Regions from separate parts of the Shewanella sp. SM23 genome, predicted to be linked through region 3. Evidence: predicted binding sites of a transcription regulator. Region 3 holds the regulator's gene; each other region holds the start of a gene.
What was found. Region 3 encodes FliA, which starts transcription of late flagellar genes. Its sites were predicted from a motif close to CTAAAGNTNNNNNNNNNNNNGCCGATA; they were not measured.
Positions count from the first base shown of each region.

Region 1: L5L98_RS07410 (DUF5610 domain-containing protein) is a predicted target of FliA. The motif match lies at 7,509-7,535, and genes of this name have one in related genera.
Region 2: L5L98_RS14470 (VC2046/SO_2500 family protein) is a predicted target of FliA. The motif match lies at 3,368-3,394, and genes of this name have one in related genera.

Region 1 covers NZ_JAKKRM010000004.1:206,498-216,415, reverse strand. The annotation lists gene L5L98_RS07450 (tetratricopeptide repeat protein) at 1-472, shown strand, start outside; gene aroG (3-deoxy-7-phosphoheptulonate synthase AroG) at 825-1,880, shown strand; gene L5L98_RS07440 (hypothetical protein) at 1,984-2,160, opposite strand; gene L5L98_RS07435 (ABCB family ABC transporter ATP-binding protein/permease) at 2,620-4,416, shown strand; gene L5L98_RS07430 (hypothetical protein) at 4,496-4,753, shown strand; gene L5L98_RS07425 (hypothetical protein) at 4,862-5,071, opposite strand; gene L5L98_RS07420 (FMN-binding glutamate synthase family protein) at 5,223-6,713, opposite strand; gene L5L98_RS07415 (SixA phosphatase family protein) at 6,725-7,342, opposite strand; gene L5L98_RS07410 (DUF5610 domain-containing protein) at 7,569-8,195, shown strand; gene L5L98_RS07405 (ferredoxin--NADP reductase) at 8,320-9,069, shown strand; gene L5L98_RS07400 (glutathione S-transferase N-terminal domain-containing protein) at 9,162-9,758, shown strand; gene L5L98_RS07395 (hypothetical protein) at 9,773-9,918, opposite strand, start outside.
Region 2 covers NZ_JAKKRM010000011.1:116,946-126,863, reverse strand. The annotation lists gene L5L98_RS14480 (putative bifunctional diguanylate cyclase/phosphodiesterase) at 1-2,104, opposite strand, end outside; gene L5L98_RS14475 (DUF406 family protein) at 2,349-2,636, opposite strand; gene L5L98_RS14470 (VC2046/SO_2500 family protein) at 2,845-3,333, opposite strand; tRNA gene L5L98_RS14465 (tRNA-Tyr) at 3,459-3,543, shown strand; tRNA gene L5L98_RS14460 (tRNA-Tyr) at 3,615-3,699, shown strand; tRNA gene L5L98_RS14455 (tRNA-Tyr) at 3,843-3,927, shown strand; gene L5L98_RS14450 (PLP-dependent cysteine synthase family protein) at 4,157-5,302, shown strand; gene queE (7-carboxy-7-deazaguanine synthase QueE) at 5,401-6,069, opposite strand; gene queC (7-cyano-7-deazaguanine synthase QueC) at 6,241-6,963, shown strand; gene rrtA (rhombosortase) at 6,960-7,556, shown strand; gene uvrB (excinuclease ABC subunit UvrB) at 7,634-9,640, opposite strand.
Region 3 covers NZ_JAKKRM010000003.1:302,830-312,747, reverse strand. The annotation lists gene fliR (flagellar biosynthetic protein FliR) at 1-504, shown strand, start outside; gene flhB (flagellar biosynthesis protein FlhB) at 523-1,653, shown strand; gene flhA (flagellar biosynthesis protein FlhA) at 1,849-3,948, shown strand; gene flhF (flagellar biosynthesis protein FlhF) at 3,960-5,342, shown strand; gene L5L98_RS06095 (MinD/ParA family protein) at 5,347-6,228, shown strand; gene L5L98_RS06090 (RNA polymerase sigma factor FliA) at 6,221-6,934, shown strand; gene cheY (chemotaxis response regulator CheY) at 6,982-7,365, shown strand; gene L5L98_RS06080 (protein phosphatase CheZ) at 7,379-8,116, shown strand; gene L5L98_RS06075 (chemotaxis protein CheA) at 8,132-9,918, shown strand, end outside.

The DNA of each region.
Region 1 (9,918 bases), on a different contig from region 3:
AGTCGGCCAGTTTGTTCCGTCACTCAACACGCTCGCCATTATTTACCGGCATAAAGGTGATGAAAAGCGGGCCGAACAGGTTTATCGCTATGCACTCAAGTTTGATGCGAAAAATCTGACAACGCTTTATAACTTAGCCTTGATTTTAGGGGAGCTGGGGCGGCTTGATGAATGGGCCGAAATTAATAAAGTGCTTGAATTAGCGCGAATACGTAATCCCTATTATTACTATGACATGGGGCAGCAAGCCTATGATGAGCATCAATACGACGAGGCCTTGGCTTGGTATCAAAGGGCGTTGGCAAAAGCGGATTATCGTCATGAGTTCTTCTTCGGTTTATCTAAAACCTACTGGGCGCTGGGGGACGAAAAGCGTGCCAAACTGAATATGGATAAAGCCTTGGCTTTGAGCCGAGATGAGTCAGAGCGTCAACGCTATCAGAGCAAGTTACAAGTCATGTTACAGCATTAGCATTTGTCCGCTTTTTTCTATTGAGAGTTGGCCATCAATTATGCTTATTACGGGTAAACATCTTTGCTTGCTAATATAGGGCACCTAAATACACTTGTAGTAAATATGTTTATTCCTTTTTTATCCGCTATATTCGATTTTGTTCATCAAGGCTGTGAGTTAGCTGGCATATTTGAATTTTGATTTTTTTAAAATATATTAAAACAATAAGTTATATTTGATTTTTTGAAATGGAGACAACTTGGTTGCATTGGCGCCTGAGACTCGATAAATTGAACTCAGTATTGCAGTTGAGATCCCTTATCGCAGCGATAGAAATAGCCTAAAACACCAGCGTTGGAGCAGTAAAATTATGTATTACCAAAATGATGACGTTCGCATTAAAGAAGTAAAAGAGTTACTTCCACCTATCGCGATTCTTGAACGATTTCCTGCTTCCGAAAAAGCCTCTGCGACTGTGTTTAATGCGCGTAATAGTATCCATAATATTCTGGCTAAGTCTGATGATCGTCTATTAGTGGTGATTGGGCCTTGTTCTATCCACGATCCCAAAGCTGCGTTGGAATATGGACAGCGTTTGGTCTCACTGCGTGAACGTTATAAAGATCAACTCGAAATTGTGATGCGAGTGTATTTTGAAAAACCAAGAACCACAGTGGGTTGGAAGGGGCTGATTAACGATCCTTACATGGATAACAGCTTTAAACTCAATGATGGTTTACGCACCGCCCGTAAATTATTAGTGGATTTGAACGACAGCGGTATGCCAACCGCGGGTGAGTTTCTTGACATGATCACCCCACAATATATGGCTGATTTAATGTGCTGGGGAGCCATTGGCGCCCGTACGACAGAATCTCAAGTACACAGAGAGTTAGCCTCGGGTCTTTCTTGTCCGGTCGGCTTTAAAAATGGTACTGATGGCACGATCAAAGTTGCTATTGATGCGATAGGTGCTGCCAATGCACCACACCATTTTTTATCTGTGACTAAGTTGGGCCATTCGGCGATCGTTTCGACTAAGGGCAATCCTGATTGCCACATTATTTTACGGGGTGGCCGCGAGCCCAATTATAGTGCGCCGCATGTCACTGATATTAGCCAGCAATTGTTAAAAGCCAAGCTTGCCGACAACATCATGATCGACTTTAGCCATGCGAATAGTAGTAAAGAGTATCAACGTCAGTTAGTGGTTGCTGAAGATGTCGCTGGTCAAGTGGCGGCGGGAAATACTGCTATTTTTGGTGTTATGGTAGAAAGCCATTTAGTGGAAGGTCGTCAAGATCTTATTGAAGGTCAAGAGTTATGCTATGGGCAGAGTATTACCGATGCGTGTATTGGTTGGGATGATACCGAGCGTCTGTTAGCCATTTTGAACCAAAGCATTATCGAACGCCGTCAGGTTTAATTGTCTGCTCGAGCGAACATAAACCGCAACTATACCTGAGTTAGCCGTTAACGATTGCGGGTTAAGTAAAAACAAAGGCGCTATCCTGGCGCCTTTGTTTTATCTATTTATTGCTTATTTCAACAATGTATTCATTTGCTTTGGCTAAGCTACCAAAGGCGGCAATAAGGTTGTTTCTACCTTTATCTTGTATCTCTGGATTGCCTGATTCGATCATCATCCACACCCAAGTTTGGATCAGTGGTAATGGCGGGTATTGAACTTTAGCGGAATCCAACATAAAGCTTCCTTTGATCTTAATTTAATTTGTTTGTCTTAATGTTCTCGCTAGAACTTGGGCGTATGAATCGCAAAATCTAGCGCGTAGAGGTTAACAAATTCTATTGATTTGTATAACCGCCTCCATGGCATTTTGGGCAAAACGGCAAAAATAATCAACAGCAGCAACTCTGTGCCAAGCCTTCTTCCATTGCACTCTTATCCTCCTACATACGGCTCTGAGGTTAAGTAAAACGGTACATGCCTGAACACAAATCAGTATAAATTCATTTATTGTGAATACGCCAGTACGATGTTTTGACTTTAAATGCAATCAAAATAGCAGCTGAGTATGTCGTGAATAAGTCTATTTGTCTGTCAGGAAAATCTGATTGATTTTATTCAGACTTTGCTAGTTTCGCTTAGCTTATGTCCGGTATGAACTGTTACAATTGGCATAACTCATTCAAGGTTATGTCCTATGCGCCCAACGTTATATTTTGAAGGTCCAGTTGATAAATTAAACTGGCACGTCATGAAACTGCTTTGGCCTTACTTATTGGAATACAAAGGCCGTATTGCGCTGGCGATGTCATGCCTCATCATCGCTAAGCTGACCAGCGTGGCTCTACCTTTTATTCTGAAGCATTTGGTCGACACCTTAGATGCCGATAAAACCGCGCAAGCCCTCAGTGTGCCCGTAGGATTAGTGTTGGCCTATGGCGCGGTACGTCTACTAACGGCGATTACGGGGGAGATCCGCGATACCTTGTTTGGCCGCGTAACAGAGCGGGCGATCCGCCGTTTAGGCTTAGCGGTATTCGACCATTTACACCGACTTGACCTCGATTTTCATCTAGAGCGCAAAACCGGTGGCCTATCCCGCGATATTGAACGCGGCACCAGCGGCGTGAGTTTCCTCATGCGTTTTATGGTGTTCAACATAGTGCCAACCTTGCTCGAAATTGTCATGGTGATTGGCATTTTCTTTTATAACTACGGCATTGCGTTTGCTGCAATCACTTTTGTTGCTGTGCTGGCTTATATTATTTTTTCTGTGGTCGCGACCGAATGGCGTACTGAGTATGTACGTGATGCGGCCAAGGCTGACTCGTTATCGAATACCCGCGCCATCGACAGCTTGCTGAACTATGAAACGGTAAAGTATTTTAATAATGAAAAGTATGAGTCGCAGCGCTATGACCAAGCGCTTGAACAGTGGGAGATCGCTAAGCGTAAGAATCGCTTATCTTTGTTTGCGCTAAATGGCGGACAAGCTGTGATTATCGCTTTGGCGATGACGGCTATGATGGCGCTGGCGGCATACAGAGTTACCTATGGCGATATGACCTTAGGTGATTTTGTGTTGATTAATGCGTTTATGATGCAGCTCTTTTTACCCCTTAACTTCTTAGGTTTTGTGTATCGCGAAATTCGCGGCGCGTTAGCCAATATTGAGCGCATGTTTAGCTTGCTCGATAAACATCCTATGATAGTCGACTTACCCCAAGCACTCGATTTTCAACCCACTAAGGGTGAGTTGATATTTGAAAATGTTAATTTTAGCTACGATGAGCGGCAAATTCTGCGGGACGTGAGTTTTAAGGTTGAAGCCGGTAAAAAGGTGGCTGTTGTAGGTGATAGTGGTGCAGGTAAATCGACCCTGATTAAACTGCTATTTCGATTTTACGATGTGGACCAAGGTGCGATTAAAATCGATGGACAAGATATCCGCCATCTCACGCAAGATGCGCTGCGGCGTGCCATCGCTATCGTGCCGCAGGATACTGTGCTATTTAACGATTCATTAGTCGAAAATATACGTTATGGTCGCCCAAGCGCGACGGATGAAGAGGTGCGTAACGCGATAAAACTGGCGCACTTAGAGCAATTTATTGCATCACTTGCCCTTGGTTGGGACACAAAGGTGGGTGAGCGCGGCTTAAAACTCTCTGGCGGAGAAAAACAGCGGGTCGCGATAGCAAGGGCCATTTTGAAGGGCTCGCCAGTGCTGGTGTTTGATGAGGCGACATCTTCACTCGATAGTCGCTCCGAGCAAGCTATTTTGTCGGCACTGCGGGAAGTCGCTAAGGGGCACACTAGCCTAGTGGTGGCTCATAGGTTATCGACCATAGTCGATGCCGATCAAATAGTCGTATTAAGCCAAGGAGAAATAGTTGAGCAAGGTAATCATCAGACTTTGCTGTTGGCAAATGGTCTCTATGCCAAATTATGGCGGATACAAAATGAGCAACAACATACTCCTCTGAGCAGTTAATAGCGCAATACAGTTCAGTCTTTATTCAGCTTCGGCTCTCTATACTCAATGCCAACACATCAATCGGAAGAGATCTGGCATGGAAAATATTACACTGAGAGCTAATATTGAAGGCAAAGAAGAAAAAGTCGCCACTGATTGGTATGCCATCATGGCGACATTGAAAAAACGTGGTGTTGATTATGATTCATTGCAACGCATTCATGCTGAGTTGAACGCGGGCCTGTTGGTTACAACTCGGCGACTTACCTTGGCTAAAGTCAATCCAGAAATGGTGCTGGCAGGTGTGATCCGCGATATGAACGCGCCGACAAGTGACTTTATGGGTATGCGTTAGGTGTGTTCGCTAGTGCTTTAGTACAGTTTGGGTGAGAACGTCCGAGAATAGAGGTGAGCCTCTATTCTTGATGCTCTAGAGAGACTCCAGAGATAAAATATGGCTGAATTAAGCTACGCCGTTCAGCTTCCCCGCTTTCCAACCTTCACATAAAAGATTCAATTTAGGTACTGACTCATCTATCAAAGTGAGTCGAATGATCTGCCCTTCGCGAAAACACACCAGTTCACCTTCGATCTCGGTCAGGCGATTACAGCTCTTACAGCTAGTGCTTACAGTTTTACTGGCGGGCAGTTGGCTTACGAAGCTAGATTTCAAAGTGTTTCCTTAAGTTCAATTGTGGGTAAGACATTTGAATAATGTCTCACGTCACGGATCTTACCTCTTTTGTGATACGCATTCAAATATACCTTATGTAAACCCTATATAGACGAAAGTTGTATTCGCCATTAACCGCGAGTGTTCGCGGCTACTTATCCATATGTGCATAGTATTTATCGAGTGAAATGGATAAACCGCTATCGAGCACAATTCGGACATGTGAAGGTTTGAGTTGTCTTGGTTCTGTCACTCCGCAAGAGTGCGCAATTAAGGCTAAGTCATGGTGTAAATTATGATTATAGTTAGCAACACGAGCCGATTTATCCCTAGGATCGAGTCCTTGTTGTAGCTTGGGATTGTGCGTTGTGATGCCCGTTGGGCAGGTATCTCTATTGCACTGTAAGGCTTGAATACAACCGAGGGCGAACATATTGCCACGGGCCGATGCGATGAAGTCGGCACCTAATGCCAAAGCCCAAGCGACTCTTGATGGCACAATAAGTTTACCCGAAGCGATGACTTTGATGCGTTTACGCAAGCCTCGTTGGATCAAGACATTAACTAGGATAGGTAAGCTTTCCTTCAGTGGTAATCCGACATAATCCATTAAAGGTTGTGGTGCAGCGCCTGTGCCGCCATCGGCACTGTCTAAGGTAAAGAAGTCGGGGGCAGAGTCTTCGCCACGACGTTCAATTTCATCACATAAATCTTCGAGCCACTGCACGTCACCGAGTACGGCCTTAATGCCCGTTGGTTTACCGGTAACTTCACGTACTCGTTCAACCATATCCAAAATATCGTTCACGGATTTGAATTCAATATGACCATTAGGGCTAATAGAGTCATAACCCTGAGGAATACCGCGAATATGGGCAATTTCAGCTGTGACTTTGATCCCTGGTAAAATGCCGCCTTTGCCCGGTTTAGCTCCTTGACTCATTTTAATTTCAAACATTTTGACTTCGGGATGAATGGCTATCGACTTGAGCTTTTCATCGTCTAAATGTCCGTGCTCATTACGTACACCGTATTTGGCCGTTCCAATTTGAAAGACGATATCGCAGCCACCTTTTAGATGATAAGGGCTCAAGCCGCCTTCACCTGTGTTAAGCCAGCAACCCGCCTGCGCTGCACCGTGGGAAAGGGCGGTAATTGCTGGGCGCGATAGAGCCCCAAAGCTCATGGCTGAAATATGACAAATGGCTTGAGTCGTATAGGGTTGGCGGCAATTGGTGCCAATTGTCAGTGGATGAATGGGTGTGATCTCTTCATCTTGGGTTGGGAAGGCGGTATTCATAAACATAACAGTACCGGCAGTATCCAAGGGGCGAGTCGAACCAAAGGCGATAGTTCTATCGACATTTTTAGCGGCGCGGTACACCCAGCTGCGTTCAGCACGGTTGAAGGGCAGTTCTTCTCTGTCTTGGGCGAAAAAGTATTGTCTGAAAAACTCACCTTGTTTTTCAAACAAATATCGAAAGCGACCAATCACGGGATAGTTATGTCTTACCGCTTGTTTGGTCTGCATTTTATCTGCGATATACATGTAAATAACCGCGAGTACTGCGAGTCCTATTACAATCAAAAACAGCCCTGAAAATAGATCGAGTCCCCACATAAACCAATTGAGTTCACTCATGTTATTTATCCTTATTCTTGTCCGTAACGGGTGGCGATCAAGCTCGCAGGTTGGTCATCATTAAGAGAGAGTAAAAACAGCTGGCTATAGTCATCTTCACTGATCGCTTGGATCTCAGGTCCACCAAGGGCTTTAATGATCTGTGGGACAGTATTTGAATGCCCAACGATGAGTGTATTGCCCTTTACAGCATGCACTTGTTCAACAATGTGTTGGATATGTCCTTCGATAGGTTTGGCAGCTTCTACTATCGTCACAGGTAAATGGCGATCCTCGGCGATGGGCGCGAGTGTTTGCTGGGTTCTTAGGTATTGAGTCGCAATAAGTTGCGACAGCGGCGTGCGGCTCAAGGCAGTGATCAGTGATGCTGCGCGTATTTCTCCCTTGGGTGATAACTGCGGGTTATTGGCTGGCGTGTCGGCTTTCTCGGCATGTCTGACTAAAATAATTAGTCTACTTTCAGCATGAGCTTGGCTAATGGGAGCAAAGCCGAGGCAAGTGAATATGACGAGGCTTGTTAGCAGGCTAAAGCGTTTTATATTGATACCCAGATTATGCTTAAAATAGTGCTTAAGGATTAGTGTAAACCCGTGAAAGCGGAAATGACTCAAACTGCGGCCTGCTGCCATGGTGTAACATCCTTTTCTATTGGCTTATGTCTAAGCTCAGCGATAGTAATGATCTGCATTGCGGTGGGTTGGCGCTTTATGCACCTTATTAAAGAATGAACCCACTTAATTTATGTGGGCCTTATCATGGCCTTGTGGTCAGATGGTACTTCAATTCTAAAAATTACTAAAGCTGGTTAAATTTTGGTCGATAATTAAGTCGACCCGAATTGAATGGATAGTCATCATGGAAATCAATAAACCCCCTCAAGTGCAAAGTACCCCTTTGCCACAGAAAAAATATGCTGAAAACGCGGCGTCTAAGGGCACCGAAGTGAGTGATTCGAAGGACGCGAAAGCCACAGAAGTAACCTCGAAGCAAACTGCGCAGCAAACGAGCAAGCAGCTGATGAATCAAGCGATTTTATCGGCACAGCAAGATGTGAATATCAAGTCAGGCGATCAGTCTATGGCCTTGCTTTATCGCGCAGCGATAGAGTCGATTAATAAAGAGTTAGCGCCCACTATGGGCGAGAACGCGATTCAGACGGCTTATGATAATGGCGTAGATACTTCTCCAGAAGCGACTGCAGATCGTATCGTGAGTTTTGCGACGCAGTTTTTTAGCATTCACCAACAACAAAATTCGGGTATGAGTCTAAGTGATCAACTCGATAGCTTTATGGGGATTATTGGCGGTGCCATTGACAATGGCTTTAAAGAGGCTAAAGATATTCTGTCCGGCCTTAAAGTATTGCAGGGTGATATTGCCGATGGTGTCGATAAAACCTACAGCTTAGTGCAAGAGGGGCTGCAAGCCTTTAGAGATAGCTTTAACAAGAAGACTGATGAGACAGTATCGAGTCCGAGTTAATACCTCAGTATTTTCAGTTCTATATTCAGCGTTATAGTCATAAGCCCCTTATATAAGGGGTTTTTGTTGTGCAGAAAAAAGTCTATGCTGGAAGCCTATTTAACGTTTCGCTTGAGGGCAAGTTATGTGGATTAGGGGACAAGTGATAGAACGTATTGATTGGAGTGATAAGTTATTCTCATTGCGCATTGCTGCCGAGTTAGCTCCATTTATTCCTGGTCAGTTTATCAAGTTAAGTCAAATGCAAGATGATAAGCGTGTGGCTAGAGCCTACTCCTTAGTAAATTCTCCCGATAAACCCTATGCCGAGGTGCTCGCCGTTGCAGTAGAGGATGGCCTGTTATCGCCTCAATTACACAACCTTGCAATAGGCGATGAAATTGAAATTACCTCAACCGCGACCGGTTTTATGACCTTAGCTGAAATTCCTAAGGGTGAACTCCAAGGGAAGCATTTGTGGTTTTTAGCCACAGGAACAGCAGTAGGGCCATTTTTGTCTATGCTCGACACCGATGAACCTTGGGAGCGTTTTGAAAAAGTCGTGCTTGTGTATGGCGTGCGCGAAGCACAGGATTTGGCATATCTTGATAAGCTGCGTAATTTAGAACGCAAATACCCTGAACAATTTACATTAGTCTTGAGTGTGACCCGTAAACCCTTTGCCGATGCTTTGCAGTGTCGCATTCCCGAGGGGATAGTCTCGGGTGAAATCGAAAAAAAGGCAGGATTAACCTTAAACGCAGCTGACTCTCAAGTTATGATCTGCGGCAATCCGGGTATGATTAATGGTGCGCAAGCCGCTTTACTCGATAAAGGGTTAGTGAAGAATTTACGCCGTGCTCCTGGGCAAATTACCGTTGAAAAATACTGGTAATCTCAATTTTACATAGAAGGCGAGAATAAACTTGTTGCCGTTCTTGCCCCTAAAAAGCCATAGCGTTTAATGCAAACAAAAGGAAATTTTTGATGAAGTTGTTAAGTTCTCAAGCTTCGCCCTATGCCCGTTGTGTAAGAGCTTTAATCCAGTATCTAGGGATTAACAATATTGAAGAGCAGTTAGTTAATCCCTTTGAAAACAGCGCAGAATTACTCGATGCTAACCCGTTAGGACAGATCCCATGTCTTATTACCAACGATGGTGTAGCACTATTCGATAGTGAAGTGATCATGCGTTACCTAGATGCAGAGCTTGGCGATCGTAAGATGTTTGGGATCTCAAATAATAACTGGGTGCTGGAGTGTCAGTATTCTTTAGTCAAAGGCTTAATCGATAGCGCGGTGAAATTACGCCAAGAGCAAATGCGTGAAGAAGAAGGCGTGAGGTCAGTATTTTGGACTGCACGTTTTGAACAAGCACTGCTGCGCGGCCTTATGCAGATTGAGCTTCAAACTGTGATCACCCAAACCACGATTCAAGCACCGCAATTAGCCTTGATTTGCTTACTCGATTATGTGGATTTTAGACATCCAGAGCTAGATTGGCGTAAGGTTGCACCTGCGACAGCACTTTGGTTCAGTGAAATGCGTGATTTACCTGCATTTATTCAAACTCGTCCCCAATAATCCGCAGAGGATGCTCAACCGTCGGTTGCGCGTCTTCCTTTTGGCCTATCACGGCGATTTTGTTCACCAAAAGCGCCGAATAACTCACGAGTAACCCCATATTCTACTCTGCGATCATTGCCTAGCTGTCGCCTGTCTTCATGGTGTTGATAGCGGCATT
Region 2 (9,918 bases), on a different contig from region 3:
GATAACCCTGTGCCTGATGACAAAAACTTTTCGCTAAAAATGCTTCTTGCTCAAGGGTTTCAACCCCTTCTGCCGTCAGAGATATATTTAATGCATTCGCCATGGCGATAATGGCTGACACAATTTCGCGACTTTCGCGGCTGACGGTAAGATCTGAAATAAACGAACGATCAATCTTAAGTTTACTGATCGGAAACTGCTTCAAATAACGCATAGAGCAGTAACCCGTCCCAAAATCGTCAATCGCGAGCCCTACGCCTAATTCCGCTAATTCTTGGCATAACAAGGTCGCGTGGCGAATATCACCCATCAATTCAGTCTCTGTGATCTCTAAGATTAACGTCTTAGGTTTCAAGCGATAACGTGTCAACAACTGCCACACTTGCTCGAATAAATTACCACTGAAGAACTGGCGGGCCGACACATTCACATGCATTGTCATATCGGCATTATGATGCTGCCATAGGTTTAACTGTCGACATGCGGCCTCTAAAACCCAGCTGCCGATAGAATTAATCATCCCCGACTGCTCAGCAATATCAATAAAGGAAGCTGGAAATAACACGCCTCTTTTAGGGTGGTGCCAACGGATTAAGGCTTCGGCGCCAATATAGGTATTCTGCTCAAGATCCCTCAGAGGCTGATAATAAAGCTCAAACTGACGACCACGGATCGCACTGTGTAAATCACGTTCTATCTGCGCATCCTCTTTAAATGCACTCAATAACGTGCTGTTAAATACTTGGATTGCAGTGCCTTTTTTCTTTTTAGCATACTGCACTGCAATATCGGCACAGGTTAATGGGGCAAACAAACTCGCCACAGAGGCAATATCAACCACAGCTAAAGCAGGCTTTGGTTCGACTTGCTCACGGCCGATTAAAATAGGCATAGCAAGATGTTGATACAGGCGCGTACTAAAATAATCGAGATCGTAAACCGCATTATCATCGGTCAATAGCACGGCAAATTCATCGCTGCCGACGCGGGCAATTTCGGTGGCCTTATTAATCTCAGAAAAATGTTTCAAACGGCGGGCAATTTCTATCAACAAACTATCGCCATTTTCATGACCATAGGTATCGTTAAAACGCTTAAATCCCACTAAATCAACTAATAACAACAGTCCCTTCGTGGTACGTTCAAGGACTCGATTAAAATGAGTACGGTTATGTAGTCCCGTTAATCCACAACGCCAAGCAAGCCGTTCAAGCTCTGACTTATAGTTATGCTCGTCGGTATTTTCTTCACACGAGACCAAGGCATAATGATTGCCGCGATCGGTAATGAACTGACTCAGCACGTATGTCAGCCAATAACGACTGCCATCGGCACGACTAAACTGCACTTCGCCTTTGGCAATTTCGCCCCTAAAGATTTGCGCTAGAGTTTGCTCGGCTAATTGGGCATGCTGCTTGAAAAAAGCCAACTCACGGATATTCGCGCCGATAATCTGCTCACGAGGCATGCCGGTGATTTCACTGTGCGCCTGATTCACATACTCGACTTTTTCAGTATGCAGATTAATTAACATACTGATTTGTCGCGATTGTTCAGTGGCACAGCGAAATAAACTCAAGCTTTCTTCTTTATCGTAGCTGTGTTTTGTCGCTAAGGTCAGGGCTAATTGGTCAGCCATCTGGCACGCGAGGTGAATTTCACTGTCATGCCAGTGGGGAGTCAATTGTGCCCGTTCGATGCAGAGCACACCTTCGAGATGGCCATTGATACGAATAGCGATGTCAAGACTCGAGTTGATTTGCCTCGGGATAAAATAGCACTCAGCCAATTCACTTAAACGTGGATCGGTGAGGGCATTGCCTGCATCGATATGGCGCAGAGTTTTGAGCTCGTGTACATACCGGGGGCAATCTTGTAATAACTTAGGTCTATGAATGTCTTGCAACATCATAGAACCAAATTGTGCGACGAGTGATTGGGTTTGTTGATCAGATGAAAAAGTCCACACTGATACCAAAGAAACCGCTAAATTCTGGCACAACAACTCTGTGGTTAACTCTGCCGTCTTTGTGAAATCGCCCTGCTGTTTTGCAGTTGACTGTACCAAAGACTCCAATAAATGCTGATGCTGACGTCGCTTCACGCTGGTTCCCTACAAAACTTCGTGTTGGGCTAAAGGTCTTTGCTGTTAGCAAACTTACCTTGAAATTTAGAATTAAGCTGATTGAATTATTCTTATTTGGAGGCAGATTACACTAACTGTTGTAAGCACAGCAACATGTGGCACAATTTATTACAATTTGGTTAACAATAGCAGCATTTTTAGGCAATTAGCGCGATTTCCGGATATCCATAACCGACTAAAAACTAAAGTGCTGCTTTAAAAATTACAGGCCGTTTTCCAATTGAAAAATCATTTTTTCCGCGCTGACATTGAAGGTCAGCAGTAAGTCGACGCCTTCAGTCTTAGTCACAAATTCAGTTTGCACTTCAGCAAATCGAGTTTGAGCGCGTGTTGCCATGCTTTCGGCATCCGCTTGAGCGCTATCGCCAACAAAATTTAACGTCAATAACGTATCGTGTTCATCAATAACGGCGCCGATATCGACAAAGCTGCCGCAATCGGTGCAAGTGTCATTCACTGTCGGGCTCTGTGCTTCTATTATGCCTTTCATCTGTATTCCTTAATGTATAGAGCGACTGATTAACGGCATCACTAAAATATGCTCGTTAAATTTTTAACGCGGTAAATTTTAACTCGATAGGTTAATACGAATTATAGGTAATTAAGCTTCAAGATAACTGGCTTTAGCTCACGCTTATTTATCGAAATGGATCAGATTGACTTGATGGGTATTGAAGACCACTTGCGGGAAGACGGCCTTAGGCTGAAGCGAGCAAAGACACAAGATTACGTTGGATTGCCAATTGATCAGCAAAGTGCATGATCTCGACTTTGGGCGCGGTTAGTTGGCCCCTTTGCCTCAGCTGAGTGACATGGTCACAGTTACTTAACGCTTCTGCCATTGCGACTGACTCGCCGCCACGGATGACTAAGGCTTCCGGTCGCAATGCTTGTTGTAATTGAAACGCACGTGGACCTTGAGCCATAAAAATACTGCTGTTATCAACCACTGGTTCAGCAGACGATAAATCCGCCATTAAACTTTGCTGCGGTGGCAATTCGAACTGACGTTGTAATTTTTGCGCCATATCAAGTTCATTTTGCCATTGGAATTGCGCCATGTCCCGAGCGTCAACCGACAGTAACGACAGCAACAGGGCGAATTCGCCCCGTCTGTCGTTTTCTATCGCCGCGTTTAAGCGGGTGCCAATTTGGGCTTCGTTGACTAAAGGAACATCAATTTGCATAAAAAAACATCGTCAAAACAATTCGTTGTTAGTTAATCGACCATTTGATACATAACTTTAGTAATATTTTTAAATTGGGTATTTACATGGAAAAGGTTTCTGACTACTATGGCGGCCGCAATTGAGGAGGGGTTCCCGAGTGGCCAAAGGGATCAGACTGTAAATCTGACGGCTCAGCCTTCGAAGGTTCGAATCCTTCTCCCTCCACCATTTGCACTGCAAGTTTTATCGTGTTGTTCGAAAATGATGTAGAGTTTTACAAAAGCGTTAAAGGTATTCGTGGAGGGGTTCCCGAGTGGCCAAAGGGATCAGACTGTAAATCTGACGGCTCAGCCTTCGAAGGTTCGAATCCTTCTCCCTCCACCATCTTTATCTCTAACGCAGATAATCATTTTTCAAAAGCTAAACATGGCCAATGTTTAGTTTTGTCTTGATAAACAAGTCCGTTATTGATGATGTTTTGAAAGACAATTTTAAAAGTTAGTTGTAAAGCTAAAAAGAAAGTTTGTGGAGGGGTTCCCGAGTGGCCAAAGGGATCAGACTGTAAATCTGACGGCTCAGCCTTCGAAGGTTCGAATCCTTCTCCCTCCACCATTTCTTTCACTCTCGCATATCCTTCTTGTTCCACTTCCGCTTAGTCTGTTCCAACTTAATCTGACTGTTCCAGCTTAAATCTGATTAAATTCTTAGTATTTCTATGTTAAGTAAACCTCTTGGTTAACGACATTTTTTGATTTCAATTACGTCGTGCTCGACTTTAAGCGAATGACTTCAAGCTCATCCAATAAAACCGCTTTGCCCGTCCCTGTGATATGCTCTGAAAATGATCCCTTTCGATGTGACTACTATGATTTCTAACACGATTCAACCACCAGTGGATTCTCACAGCGCTCACAGACTCTGCCCAACATGGGAAGCCCACGCGATAGGCAAGATTGAAGCGGATTTTCAGCGCAGCGCCGATACCCACTTGATTAAGCTTGAATTACCTATGCTCGATGGCATAGATATTTATCTTAAAGATGAAAGTACCCACCCGACAGGGAGTTTGAAGCATCGCCTCGCCCGCTCACTCTTCCTCTATGCCCTGTGTAACGGCTGGATTAAGCAAGGCACGCCAATTATCGAATCCTCATCGGGCAGTACGGCGATTTCTGAAGCCTACTTTGCCCGCTTACTCGGTTTACCTTTTATTGCCGTAATGCCCAAAAGCACAGCTAAAAAGAAGATTGAGCAGATCACTTTCTATGGCGGTCAATGTCATTTTGTCGATCATTCCAGTGAGATTTACGCCGAATCGGCGCGCCTTGCCGCAGAGCTTGGCGGCCATTATATGGATCAATTCACCTACGCCGAGCGTGCAACCGACTGGCGCGGTAATAACAATATCGCTAACTCGATTTTCAATCAGATGGAGCGCGAGCCACACACTATCCCGCGGTGGATAGTGATGAGCCCAGGCACTGGCGGCACATCGGCGACCATAGGCCGCTACATTCGCTATCAGAGGTTGGCAACACAACTTTGCGTGGTCGACCCGCAAAACTCCGTTTTTTTTGATTTCTATCAGAGCGGCGATGCCAGCTTAACCTGTTGCAATGGCAGTAAGATTGAAGGCATAGGTCGACCGAGAGTCGAGCCATCGTTTATTCCTGGAGTTGTCGATACTATGCTGCAAATTCCCGACGCCGCATCAGTGGCGACGATTCATTGGTTAGAACAATTGATTGGCCGTAAAACCGGCGCATCCACAGGAACCAACCTGTACGGCGCATTGCAACTTGCAGTACAAATGCAAGCGCGTGGAGAGCAAGGCTCAATAGTGACCCTCATTTGTGACTCGGGTGAGCGTTACCTTGATACTTATTACGATACAGATTGGATTACAGCTAACATCGGCGATATTGCGCCCTATCAGCGCCAACTTGTAGCATTTAATCATTTCGGCCAGTTAAGTGAGCTTGATTAAGCAACTGTATTAAGTCGTTAGGTTTAGAATCCACAAAACATCCACCATAAAAAACGCCCCACAACTGTGAGGCGTTTTTTATGCTTTGCAGATTAGCATTAATCAATATTCAAATACTTATGAGTCTGGATCGATAAGCGCCAATTACGGGCGATACACACTTTCATCGCCAGTTCTGTCGCTCTAGGCTTTTGACTAATCGGCTGCAGGCAAATCGTTTTCGCTGAAATATCGATGTCATGCAGTAACTCATCAAGTTCATCGATGTGATTTTCAGTAGCGATAGGATGCTTAATCTCATTGGCGCGGTTCAGCGCCTGTGCTAATACCTGATAGCCCCCTTTCATGTTCACCTTGGGTGATACTGTCACCCAAGTGTCATCGGCACAGTTGATTTCAAAGGTGCCACTGGTTTCGATTTGAGTCGCAAAGCCTTGACTGTGCAAGGTCTCGGTTAATTCGCGTAAATCGTACATACAAGGCTCACCGCCGGTGATCACGATATGCCGCGCAGTAAAGCCTTTAGCGTGAAAAGCAGCAATAAGACTTTGCGCCGTATGATCAGCCCAGCGACCAATGGTGCCGTCCACGGTAATCACTTGCTCTGGCGACACCTTATTGGCTTCAAGCACATCCCATGTCTGTTTCGTATCGCACCAAGCACATCCCACGGGACAACCTTGTAGGCGGACAAATATGGCGGGCACTCCGGTAAAGACACCTTCACCTTGAATGGTTTCAAATACTTCGTTGACAGGGTAATTCATACTGACGTTCCACTTTTCTGGGGCGGCATTTATAGTGGATTTTAGCTTGAGCTGCAAGTCTTTGCGCCGAGAAAGCCTATTTCGGCCCTATAGTCAGAGTTTGCAAGCCCTATGGCCTGAGTTACACTAACGCCCTATTTATACCTGTTCTACGGTGAAGTGAAATCCTTTATGTCAACGAGCTTAGTGTCAAAAACAGTGGTGTCCAAAGCAGTGGTGGTATTCAGTGGCGGACAAGACTCAACAACTTGCCTTATTCAAGCCCTAACCCAGTACGATGAAGTACATGGGATCACTTTTGACTACGGTCAACGCCACCGCGAAGAAATTGAAGTTGCCAAATCCTTAGCAAAACGCTTGAAGATCACCAGTCATAAAGTCATGGATGTCACCTTACTCAATGAGTTAGCTATTTCAGCCCTCACCCGTGATGCGATACCCGTTTCACACGAGTTGATGGAAAATGGCTTACCCAATACCTTCGTGCCCGGCCGTAATATTTTATTTTTAACGCTTGCAGGTATTTATGCCTATCAATTAGGGGCGCAGGCGATTATCACAGGCGTGTGTGAAACCGATTTTTCAGGCTACCCTGATTGTCGTAACGATTTTGTCAAAGCGATGGAATCCGCCTTAGTTCAAGGCATGGATAAGCAACTAAAAATCATCACGCCTTTAATGTGGCTCAATAAGGCACAAACCTGGGCACTGGCGGATAAATATCGGCAACTTGATCTGGTTCGCCACCATACTCTCACCTGTTATAACGGCGTGATTGGCGATGGCTGTGGTGATTGCCCTGCCTGTCATCTTCGCAAACGTGGATTAGATGACTATCTACAGAATAAAGCAGCGGTCATGGCTGAGCTTGACGCCAGCGAGCCTAAAGCATGACACGCAGTCCCTATTGGGTCGCGCTGATGGTGAGTCTGATCTGTGCGGGTTTGTATGCCGCAGGCTTAGCAAGCCCCGATGTCGATAACTTACTCGCCTATCGCCGCAGTGCAATTAGTGAGGGTGAATGGTGGCGATTAATCACAGGAAATTTACTGCACACGAATCAATGGCATCTATTGATGAATCTTGCAGGGCTGTGGGTGGTGCTATTTTTGCACCATTTTCATTATCATCTCAAAGGCTTAAGTGCACTATTTTTCGTGTTATGTTTACTTGAAGGTATAGGCTTGTATTTAGGCTATCCGCAATTGCTTGGTTATGTCGGCTTAAGTGGTATGTTGCATGGCTTGTTCGCCTACGGCGCAGTGCAGGATATTGTCCGTAAGCTGCGCTCAGGCTATCTGCTGCTCGTTGGCGTTATCATCAAAGTCGGTTACGAACAGCTTTATGGTGCCAGCAGTGATGTCACCGCCATGATAGGTGCGCGCGTAGCAACCGAGGCGCATTTGGTCGGCTTAATCTGCGGGTTGATTTGCGCTTTAGCGGTGTTTATCAAGCTAAAAATGAGCCCATCAAAAGTCCCTGCTTAATCCAAGTCAAGATATTAAAAAGCCGTCGCAGCATGATTGCTGGACGGCTTTTTTTAATGCAGAGCGCAAGAATAAATCTAGGCTTTGATTAACAGGTCCCGCAGGTGCTTGACTTCATCACGCATTGCCGCCGCTTGTTCAAACTCTAAGTTGCGCGCATGTTCATGCATCTTCTTCTCAAGCTGATCGATTTGATGGCTCAACTCTGCCGCATCGGCTTTATGGTAATGGGACTTAGGCTCAGCCACTTTGCCATACACAGCTTTACTGTCGCGGCCATCGTCCACATCCATCACATCAGTGATCCGTTTAACGACGCCCTTAGGCGTGATACCGTGTTTTAAGTTGTGCGCCCGCTGACGTTCACGACGTCGGTCAGTTTCACCTATCGCTTTCTCCATCGAATTGGTGATGCGATCGGCATAGAGAATCACTTTACCATTGACGTTACGCGCCGCGCGGCCAATTGTTTGGATGAGCGAGCGTTCAGAGCGCAAGAAGCCCTCTTTATCGGCATCTAAAATACACACCAATGACACTTCAGGCATATCTAAGCCTTCGCGCAATAAGTTGATCCCAACCAGCACATCAAACTTACCTAAACGCAGATCGCGGATGATCTCAACCCGTTCGACAGTGTCAATGTCCGAATGTAGATAACGCACTTTTACGCCATGTTCGTCGAGGTATTCAGTCAAATCCTCCGACATACGCTTAGTCAGCGTCGTCACTAGCACCCGCTCATTGACGGCCACTCGCTTGGCGATTTCAGACAATAAATCGTCCACTTGGGTCCCAACAGGGCGCACTTCTAATTCAGGATCGAGTAATCCCGTTGGCCGCACAACCTGCTCAGCAATCTCGCCTTCGCTCTTTTCCAGCTCGTAGGCACTCGGTGTTGCCGACACATAGATAGTTTGCGGCATCAATTGCTCAAACTCTTCAAACTTGAGCGGCCGGTTATCCAAGGCGGACGGTAAGCGGAAACCGTATTCGACAAGTGTGGTTTTACGGGAACGGTCACCTTTGTACATAGCGCCGATTTGCGGCACAGTCACATGGGATTCATCGATAATTAATAAGCCGTCGGCAGGCAAATAGTCGAGCAAGGTTGGTGGCCCTTCCCCCGGTGCGCGGCCAGACAAATAGCGCGAGTAGTTTTCGATGCCAGAGCAATAACCCAACTCCACCATCATTTCCACATCGTATTGCACCCGCTCATGGATACGCTGGGCTTCAATTAACTTGTTGTTATCGAGTAGATATTGCTTACGCTCGCGTAGTTCTTCTTTAATAAACTCAGTGGCGGCGATGATTTTTTCCCGCGGCGTGACATAGTGTGTTTTAGGGTAAACCGTCGTACGGGCGATACGTTTAATAATATGGCCCGTTAACGGGTCAAACTCACTTAAACGTTCAATCTCATCGTCGAACAACTCGACTCTAATAGCATTACGCTCAGAATCGGCGGGGAAAATATCAATCACTTCACCGCGCACACGATAAGTACCACGTTGTAGCTCAATATCATTGCGCTTGTACTGCAATTCACTGAGACGAATTAAGATGTCACGCTGCCCCATCACATCGCCTTGGCGTAGATGCAGCAACATTTTTAAATAGGAATCGGGATCGCCCAAGCCATAAATGGCTGACACCGAAGCAATCAGCACCACATCTTTACGCTCTAACAGCGCCTTAGTGGCGGATAAACGCATCTGCTCAATGTGAGCATTAACCGAAGCGTCCTTTTCGATAAAGGTATTTGACGCAGGTACATAGGCTTCGGGCTGGTAGTAATCGTAGTAAGAAACGAAATACTCGACCGCATTATGGGGAAAGAACTCTTTCATCTCGCCATAAAGCTGCGCCGCCAAGGTTTTATTAGGCGCCATGATAATCGTGGGCCGACCTAACTTTTGGATCACATTGGCAATCGTGAAGGTTTTACCTGAGCCCGTCACCCCGAGTAAGGTTTGGCAGGCCAGACCCGCTTCGAGTCCATCGACTAATTTGGCAATCGCTGTAGGTTGGTCGCCTGCGGGGGCGAATTGCGATTCAAGCTGAAAAACAGATTCTGACACGCGCACATATCCTTTTAGTGAGTCGCCCCATTCTAATCAAGTCACCGACTAAGCTCCACAGTTATCCTTCCTGTCGTCATATCAATACGATCTAAAACCGCAAGATGACAATTTAAAGGAAGAAACATGAAACTTTTAAACTAAGGCGTTTTCAGCGTTTTTGCTCACAAAACACCCGCAAACTAAGCAAAAATGCCAATTTAATACACAAGAAATCAATTTCGTTCGATTACAAAATTGCAACCTTGTTTTCACCCTCAACAAAAACCACTTGCTTT
Region 3 (9,918 bases):
GGACAGATCATTGGTATGCAGACCAGTTTAGGCTTTGCCTCTATGGTTGACCCTGGTTCTGGCCAACAAACACCCGTTATTGGTAACTTTTTTCTTTTATTGGCGACATTGATTTTCTTAGCAGTGGACGGCCATCTTTTGATGATCCGTATGCTAGTGGCAAGCTTTGAAACTTTGCCGATTTCTAATCAAGGCTTAACACTGACAAGTTATCGATCGCTGGCTGATTGGGGGTCGTATATGTTTGGTGCGGCACTCACTATGTCGATATCTGCGATTATCGCCTTGTTATTAGTCAACTTGTCCTTCGGGGTCATGACCCGCGCCGCGCCGCAATTGAATATTTTCTCTATTGGTTTTCCGATCACTATGATTGGTGGACTGTTTATTCTGTGGTTAACCCTAACACCGGTAATGGCACACTTCGATGAAGTATGGTCGACGGCTCAAGTGCTGCTTTGCGATATGTTAGCGCTCCAATGTAACGCTGATGGCTTGATATGATGGGATTAGGAGAAGCCCATGGCTGAAGAGTCAAGTGATGAACGTACAGAGGAACCCACGGGGAGGCGTCTAGAACAGGCGCGAACAAAAGGACAGATTGCACGTTCGAAAGAACTTGGAACTGCAGCGGTATTAATTTCGGCAGCATGTGGGTTTTATATGCTAGGCCCAAGTTTGGCCATTAGCCTAACTCGGGTGTTTGAAATTGTATTTACCATGGATAGGGCGCAAATTTTTGATACGAATGAAATGTTCAAAGTGTGGGGCGTTGTTGTGAGTGAAATAGCCTGGCCCATGGCTAAAATTATGCTACTGATTGTGGTTGTTGCGTTTATCGGTAACGTCTCTCTTGGAGGGATCAATTTTTCGACCCAAGCTATGATGCCAAAAGCCAGTAAAATGAGTCCCCTTGCTGGTTTTAAACGTATGTTTGGCGTACAGGCTCTGGTTGAACTCACCAAAGGTATTGCAAAATTTTCGGTAGTAGCGTTTTCTGCTTATTTTTTATTAAGCTTCTATTTCAATGACATTATGTTGCTGTCTAGCGACCATCTTCCAGGTAATGTTTACCATGCATTAGATTTGTTGGTTTGGATGTTTATCCTGTTATGTTCCTCGATTTTGTTTATTGTCGTCATCGATGTGCCGTTCCAAATTTGGAATCACAACAAGCAACTTAAGATGACCAAACAAGAAGTAAAAGATGAATATAAAGACACTGAGGGTAAACCTGAGGTGAAAGGGCATATACGGCAGATGCAACGTGAACTAGCACAAAGGCGTATGATGGCTGAAGTGCCAAATGCCGATGTGATTGTCGTTAACCCTGAGCATTTTGCTGTTGCGATTAAATACGATGTGCAGCGCTCTGCGGCTCCCTTTGTGATAGCGAAAGGTGTTGATGATGTGGCTTTTAAAATACGTGAGATTGCCCGCGCGCACAATATTGCGATTGTTTCGGCCCCACCACTTGCAAGGGCGATTTACCATACGACTAAGTTAGATCAGCAGATCCCTGAAGGTTTGTTTACTGCTGTCGCACAGATTTTGGCTTATGTATTCCAGCTGCGCCAATATCAAAAAGGACGCGGTCGTAAACCTATTCCTGTCCCACTCAATCAACCTATACCTGATGAATTGAAATACTAAATACTAACCACTAACCACTAGCCTCTGATGGTAGTCATTGGTAAAGCTGATGATGTCGAGTTCATTTGTTTTTTATGGCTAATTTTATGTATATCAATCAGTCACAGTACATATCTTTCCTTCATTAATGGCTTCAATCTTGTTGGCGCGTTTTTTGCTTTATGCTATGACACGTCAAAGTTTAGGTTATAGCGAATGGATGTTAAAGCGACTCTTGGTCAAGTAAAACAAATTAGGCTCAGCACTTTTAAAGGCATTGGCACGCCGGTGGTTGTGCTTGCTGCATTGGCCATGATTGTTTTACCCATCCCTCCATTTCTATTAGACATACTCTTTTCATTCAACATTGCGTTAGCTCTCATCGTATTGCTGGTGGCTATTTATACCGATAGACCCTTAGATTTTGCTGCCTTCCCAACTGTGTTACTGGTGGCGACGTTATTACGCCTTGCGCTCAACGTTGCCTCTACTCGTGTGGTTTTACTTGAGGGTCATAATGGCGGTGATGCCGCGGGTAAGGTGATTGAAGCCTTCGGTTCTGTGGTGATCGGTGGTAACTATGCCGTTGGTCTAGTGGTCTTTATCATTTTGATTATCATCAACTTTGCGGTGGTGACTAAAGGTGCAGGTCGTATCGCAGAAGTCAGTGCCCGCTTTACCTTGGATGCTATGCCTGGTAAGCAAATGGCAATCGATGCTGACTTAAATGCTGGAACCTTAAATCAAGACCAAGCGAGAATACGCCGTGCCGAAGTGACCCGTGAAGCCGATTTCTATGGTGCGATGGACGGTGCGTCCAAATTCGTTAAAGGGGATGCGATTGCCGGTATCATGATCTTAGTGATCAACATCGTAGGTGGTTTTATCATAGGGATTGTGCAGCATGGCTTAAGTTTCTCGGAAGCGGTTGAAATTTATACCTTACTGACTATCGGTGATGGTTTAGTGGCGCAGATCCCTGGTCTATTATTGTCAATCGCCGCAGCCTTGATGGTGACTCGTCAAAACGAGTCAGGTGATATGGGCCAAATGATGATGAGTCAGATGTTTGACAGTCATAAGTCATTGGGTATCGCCGCCGGAGTCCTGTTTGTAATGGGTATTGTTCCTGGTATGCCGCACATGGCGTTTTTAAGCTTTGCCTTTATGACTGCTGGTGCAGCTTATTTTGTTTATAAACGAAATGAAAACAAACGTCTTAAAGCGCTAGAACAAGTGAAATCGGGTCCAATAGAAAGACAAGATAAAGAGCCTAAAGAGCTAGGTTGGGACGATGTACATCATGTTGATACTATTGGTCTTGAGGTTGGATATCGTTTGATCCCTCTGGTAGACAAGGGCCAAGGTGGCGAGTTACTAAGCCGCATTAAAGGCGTGCGTAAAAAGTTGTCTCAGGAACTAGGCTTCTTAGTGCCCGCGGTGCATATTCGCGATAACTTAGATTTATCGCCTAATGCGTATCGCATTTCATTAATGGGCGTCGTCGTCGGAGAGGCAGATATTCGTCATGATTGCGAATTGGCGATTAATCCTGGTCAAGTCTATGGCAAACTCGATGGTATCGAAACGCGCGATCCCGCTTTTGGCCTAGAAGCGGTATGGATCGCTCCTGAGTTACGTGAGCACGCACAAACATTAGGTTATACCGTCGTCGATGCCGCCACTGTTGTTGCAACTCATATTAGTCAATTACTCACAAATAATGCCGCTAAGTTGTTAGGCTACGAAGAAGTGCAACAACTGATGGATATGCTTGCGAAACACTCACCTAAGCTGGTTGATGGCTTTATTCCAGATATCATGCCACTAGGACATGTCGTAAAAGTGATGCAGAACCTATTAAATGAAGGGGTTTCAGTTAGAGACTTGCGTACTATAGTGCAAACTTTGTTAGAATATGGCACTAAGAGCAATGACACTGAAGTCTTGACTGCCGCTGTACGTATCGCTTTGAAACGTATGATAGTTCAGGAAATCTCAGGCCCAGAGCTCGAAATCCCCGTCATTACTTTGGCGCCAGAGTTGGAACAGATGTTGCATCAGTCAATGCAAGCAACCGGTGGCGATGGTCCTAATATTGAACCCGGTCTTGCAGAACGCATGCAGCAGTCCCTTGCCGATGCGGCTCAAAAGCAAGAAATGGTCGGACAACCCGCCATATTGTTGACGTCAGGTATGTTACGCGCGACGCTGTCACGCTTTGTTAAACATACTATTCCTAATCTCAGAGTCATTTCATACCAAGAAATACCTGATGAGAAGCAAATACGTATCGTATCTGCAGTCGGCCAGTAGAGGACGCATAAGTGAAGATTAAACGATTTTTTGCCAAAGACATGCGCGCCGCACTGGCCCAAGTGAAAGAAACACTCGGCTCAGATGCCGTCATTATGTCAAATAAAAAAGTGAACGGTGGCATCGAAATTGTCGCTGCCGTTGACTATGACGAACCTAAATCGAAAACTGCAGCCACTGCGCCAGCACCGACCTTTATGGACGTGAGCGACGATCTCGTGTCCCTAGGTGCTAAGCAGCCAGTTCGTGTAGAAACTCGCGCTAAGCCAGCCGCACCAGCAGACTCATTACAAGCCTTACTTGAGAAGCAGCAAAGCCGTTTGAATCAACAAATGTCACATCAGCAAGTTGATGCCGAGTTACCAGCATGGGCTAAGGGCTTACAAGCCCCTACTGCTGTGAAACCAGAACGTCGTGAAGCACCTTCCTCATTTGATAAAAAGCCACAAACATCACAGAAACAAAGTGCTGATATTGAGGCTATGCGTGATGAATTAGCATCACTGCGTAATTTACTGACACATCAAGTATCCTCCTTGATGACGGAACATAAAAAACGCATCGATCCCGTTGGTGCTATGCTCGAAGCCAAATTGCTTGAGGCTGAATTCTCCCCTGCGGTTGCGAATAAATTAGCCGCGCTGAGCCAGCATTATACGCCAGCTGAATTAGTCAGAGCATTACCACAAAGTCTCGCTAATATGCTTGACAATCAGGGTGATGACATTGTGAAACAGGGCGGGGTAGTTGCATTAGTTGGTCCTACTGGCGTTGGTAAAACAACGTCATTAGCTAAACTTGCTGCCCGTTTTGCGGCACATCATGGTGCTGAACATGTTGCTTTAATTACCACAGATCATTATCGCATCGGAGCCTATGAGCAATTAGCAACTTATGGCAAAATAATGGGCTGCCCAGTAAAGCAAGCTCATGATCTAAATGAATTAGAGCAAATTCTCTATCAGTTTAGGAATCGCAAGCTAGTATTGATAGATACGGCTGGCATGGGACAGCGAGATATGCGCCTTTACCAGCAACTTGATAATTTAACTGCAAATAGCAGGATACCTATCCGCAGTTATCTGGTACTGTCTGCGACAGGGCAGCGCCGTGTGCTGCAAGATGCAGTCAATCATTTTAAACGCATTCCCCTATCTGGTGTCGTTCTCACAAAACTCGATGAATCTGTGTCGTTAGCAGGGGCATTAAGTGTGTTGATCCAAAACGGATTACCATTAAGTTATATTACTGATGGACAAAGAGTTCCTGAAGATATGAAAGTTGCGGATACCCTAGATTTAGCCCAGCAGGCACTCGCAGCGTTAGATAGTACAGAACAACAATCATTACAAGACACAGCGTGGTCAGATAATATGGCCTGTGCATTTGAGTAGATTTATGACCCTGGATCAAGCAAGTGGTTTACGTATGATGAATCAACCCTATAACGAAAAAGTGAAAGTAATCGCGGTCACTGGTGGTAAAGGAGGCGTGGGTAAAACCAGCGTTTCTATTAATACTGCTGTGGCATTAGCCGAAAAAGGCAAGCGTGTCTTGGTACTTGACGCTGACCTTGGCTTAGCAAACGTCGACGTCATGCTGGGTATTCGTGCCGAGCGTAACCTCTCTCATGTTCTCTCTGGTGATGCAGAGCTTGACGATATTATCGTGCGTGGTCCTAAGGGGATAGGCATAGTACCTGCCACCTCAGGAACACAGGGGATGGTGGAATTAAGCCCTGCGCAACATGCTGGATTAATCCGTGCATTTAGTGAGATGCGGACTCAGTTTGATATTCTAGTCGTAGATACTGCGGCTGGGATCTCAGATATGGTGCTCAGTTTCTCACGTGCTTCGCAGGATGTGTTAGTCGTTGTTTGTGATGAACCCACTTCGATTACCGATGCCTACGCCCTGATTAAAATTCTCAGCCGTGAGCATGGTGTGTTCCGTTTTAAAATAGTTGCCAATATGGTGCGTAGTTTACGCGAAGGTATGGAATTATTTGCTAAACTCAGTAAAGTGACCGACAGATTTTTAGATGTCGCACTTGAATTAGTCGCCACGATTCCATTTGACGAAAACTTACGTAAATCTGTTCGTAAACAAAAATTGGTGGTTGAAGCTTATCCTAAATCACCAGCGGCGATTGCGTATCAAGGATTGGCAAATAAAATTTTGAGCTGGCCTGTGCCGCAGCAACCTGGTGGGCATTTGGAGTTTTTCGTTGAGCGTTTAGTACAACGACCAGATTTTCAAGAGGAAAAAACGAGTGAATAAAGCCGCTGCGTATACTTGTTTAGACAATAAATCGTCGATCGTTGAACAGTATGCTCCGTTGGTTAAAAGAATTGCGCATCATTTACTCGCCAGACTACCTGCATCTGTGCAGTTAGATGATTTACTCCAAGCTGGGATGATGGGGTTACTAGAAGCATCATCCAAGTTTGATGGTGGCAAGGGTGCGAAATTTGAAACCTTCGCCGGCATACGCATACGTGGAGCCATGTTAGATGAAATTCGTCGTGGCGACTGGGTCCCTCGTTCCGTTCATCGTAACAATCGTAAGGTTGCACACGCTATTGATGAGTTAGAGCAAGAACTGGGCCGTGATGCACGCGACACAGAAATTGCAGAAAAACTTGATATGACGCTCGATGAGTACCATCATATTCTTAACGATGTTTCTGTCGGAAAAATCATAGGGATAGAAGATTTAGGCGTATCTCAGGATATACTTACAGTGAGTGATCGGTCCGATGATGATTCATTTGAAGCATTAGCTGAGAACCAATTTCATTCTGCTCTGGTTGAGGCAATTAAATTATTGCCTGAAAGAGATGCATTAGTGTTATCCCTGTACTACGATGAAGCATTGAATTTAAAAGAGATTGGCGCCATTCTTGAAGTCAGTGAATCGCGGGTTAGCCAGATATTAAGTCAGGCAATGTTGCGATTGAAAGCTAAACTCAAGCACTGGACATAAGTATAATTATTAATCGAGCACAGAATGTCAGCTCACCGGAGGAAACCTTGGACAAGAATATGAAGATTCTCATTGTTGACGATTTTTCGACAATGAGGCGTATCATCAAGAACTTGTTGCGAGACTTGGGGTTTAATAACACCCAAGAAGCAGACGATGGCTCAACAGCCCTGCCGATGTTGCAAAAGGGGGATTTTGATTTTGTTGTTACAGATTGGAATATGCCTGGTATGCAAGGAATCGATCTGTTAAAAGCAATTCGCGCTGATGATTCGCTAAAGCATTTACCCGTATTAATGGTAACTGCTGAAGCAAAACGTGAACAGATTATTGCTGCCGCTCAAGCGGGAGTGAATGGTTATGTGGTTAAGCCTTTTACCGCTGCAACGCTGAAAGAGAAGTTAGATAAAATATTCGAACGACTCGCTTGAGCAAGGATGAGCTATGAAGTCACAAACATCAGGGCTCATCACGCTCGAGCAAGCTCAGCATTTAGTTGAATTATTAAGTGCAGGTGAGCAAAGTCAGGCAGATGATTTATTTCGGGAGCTTGCTGCTCCACTGCAACGAGAATTATTCGAAGAAGTAGGTAAATTAACTCGGCAACTTCATAGTGCGCTGATGGATTTTCAAGTTGATAATCGTCTTGCTGAATTAGCCAATACAGAGATCCCCGATGCCAAGCAACGTTTAAATTACGTTATTGACATGACCGAACAAGCTGCAAATAAAACCATGGATGCGGTTGAAGAATGTTTACCTTTGGCTAATGCCGTGACCGTAAATATTCAAAATGTCATGCCATCTTGGGACAGATTAATGCGACGCGAGATAGCGCTGACTGAATTTAAGGGCCTTTGTCACGATGTACAAGACCTTATGTCTCGTAGTGCAAATGACTCGACTCGATTACGTGAATTGCTTAATCAAATTTTGATGGCGCAAGATTTTCAAGACTTAACAGGACAAATAATACGTCGTGTTATTGATCTAGTAATGGAAGTAGAAAGTAATCTGGTTTCTATGCTGACGGTATTTGGTGAGCAACCTATGATTGAAAGTCAGATTGCTCAGAAAAATAATATTGAAGCAGAAGGCCCGATAATGAATGCCGAGCTTCGTCAAGATGTGGTAACGGGTCAAGACGAAGTGGATGATCTTCTATCGAGTCTGGGTTTCTAACTGGGAGTCAATTTGATGGCCTTTGATGTAGATGAAGAGATACTCCAGGACTTTTTAATCGAAGCCGGTGAAATTTTAGAGCTTCTGCAAGAGCAACTCGTTGCGCTTGAAAATAATCCTGATGATACTAACTTGCTGAACGCCATTTTCCGAGGTTTTCATACCGTTAAAGGTGGTGCTGGCTTTCTTAGCTTAACTCCCATGGTTGATGTTTGTCATGAGGCTGAGAATACCTTCGATTTATTGCGGACAGGCAAGCGTAGCGTTAACGCAGAGTTGATGGATATTATTTTGCAGGCTGTTGATGCAATTAATACCATGTTTGCGCAAACCCAGCAGGGCGAGCAACAAGATCCCGCCGACTCAGGTTTGTTAGCGAGACTTAAAATGCTCAGTTCAGGTGCGCCTTTGCCATCTGAAGTCGCTTCTGTCAAGGTTGTAGAGCCAGAACCTGTTGTTGAAGTCATTATTGATACTCCTACCCTTCAAGAAATCCCTGCTGACATAAGTGATAACTCATCTTCCATTGAAAATACGTCTTCAAGTATCGATGATATCAATGATGCTGAATTTGAAGCTTTATTGGATGCGCTTCATGGTTCAGGAAAGGGACCAGCGGTCGCTGCTACCACATTTGTATCTGAGCCTGTTGCTGTCAAGCCTGCTGCACCAATTAAAACACCTTCAACATCAGGTGATGACATCACTGATGATGAGTTCGAGGCGTTACTGGATGAACTTCATGGCTCAGGTAAATTTAAAGCTGAGGCTGAAGTGCCTGTTAAGCCTAAGGTTGTGGCAACACCTGCGCCTCAACCGATTGTAGATGCTGATGAAATTACCGATGATGAGTTTGAGCGATTACTCGATGAACTCCATGGGAAAGGCGGAGCACCTGCGAAAGCTGAAGTAAAAGCGCCTACGCCCCCTGTTTCGACTGTAGCACCTACTGCTGCACCACATGCTCCTGCGCCAGTAAAAGCCGCAGTACCAGCTCCTGCCCCAGTCGTTGCTGCAAAACCTAAGGTGGAAATTGCGGTTGTCGATAAAGCACCTGCTAAGGCTAGCTCTGCGAATGTGCCTCAGGGTGAAACAACGGTACGTGTAGATACTGCACGACTCGACCAGATCATGAATATGGTGGGTGAGTTAGTGTTAGTGCGTAATCGATTGGTGAGCTTAGGCATCAGCCGTGATGATGAGGAGATGTCGAAAGCTCTCGCGAACTTAGATCTCGTTACTGCCGATTTGCAAGGCGCTGTGATGAAAACCCGTATGCAACCGATCAAGAAAGTGTTTGGTCGTTTCCCTCGGGTGGTACGTGATCTTGCTCGTACACTAAACAAAGAAATTGATTTGATCATGGTCGGTGAAGAAACTGACTTAGATAAAAACCTCGTTGAAGCGCTTGCCGATCCACTCGTCCACTTAGTGCGTAACTCTGTGGACCATGGTATCGAGATGCCAAACGAGCGTGAAGCCAGTGGTAAGCCAAGAACGGGAACGATTACCTTATCTGCAAGCCAGGAAGGCGACCATATACTGCTGAAAATCGAAGACGATGGCGCAGGCATGGATCCTGAAAAACTCAAAAAAATTGCCATAAACCGTGGTGTGCTCGATGAAGATTCTGCTTCGCGGATGACAGACAGCGAAGCCTATAATTTGATTTTTGCACCAGGTTTTTCAACTAAAGTTGAGATTTCAGATATTTCAGGCCGTGGTGTTGGGATGGACGTGGTAAAAACTCGTATCACCCAGCTGAATGGCACTGTACATATTGATTCCATGAAAGGTAAGGG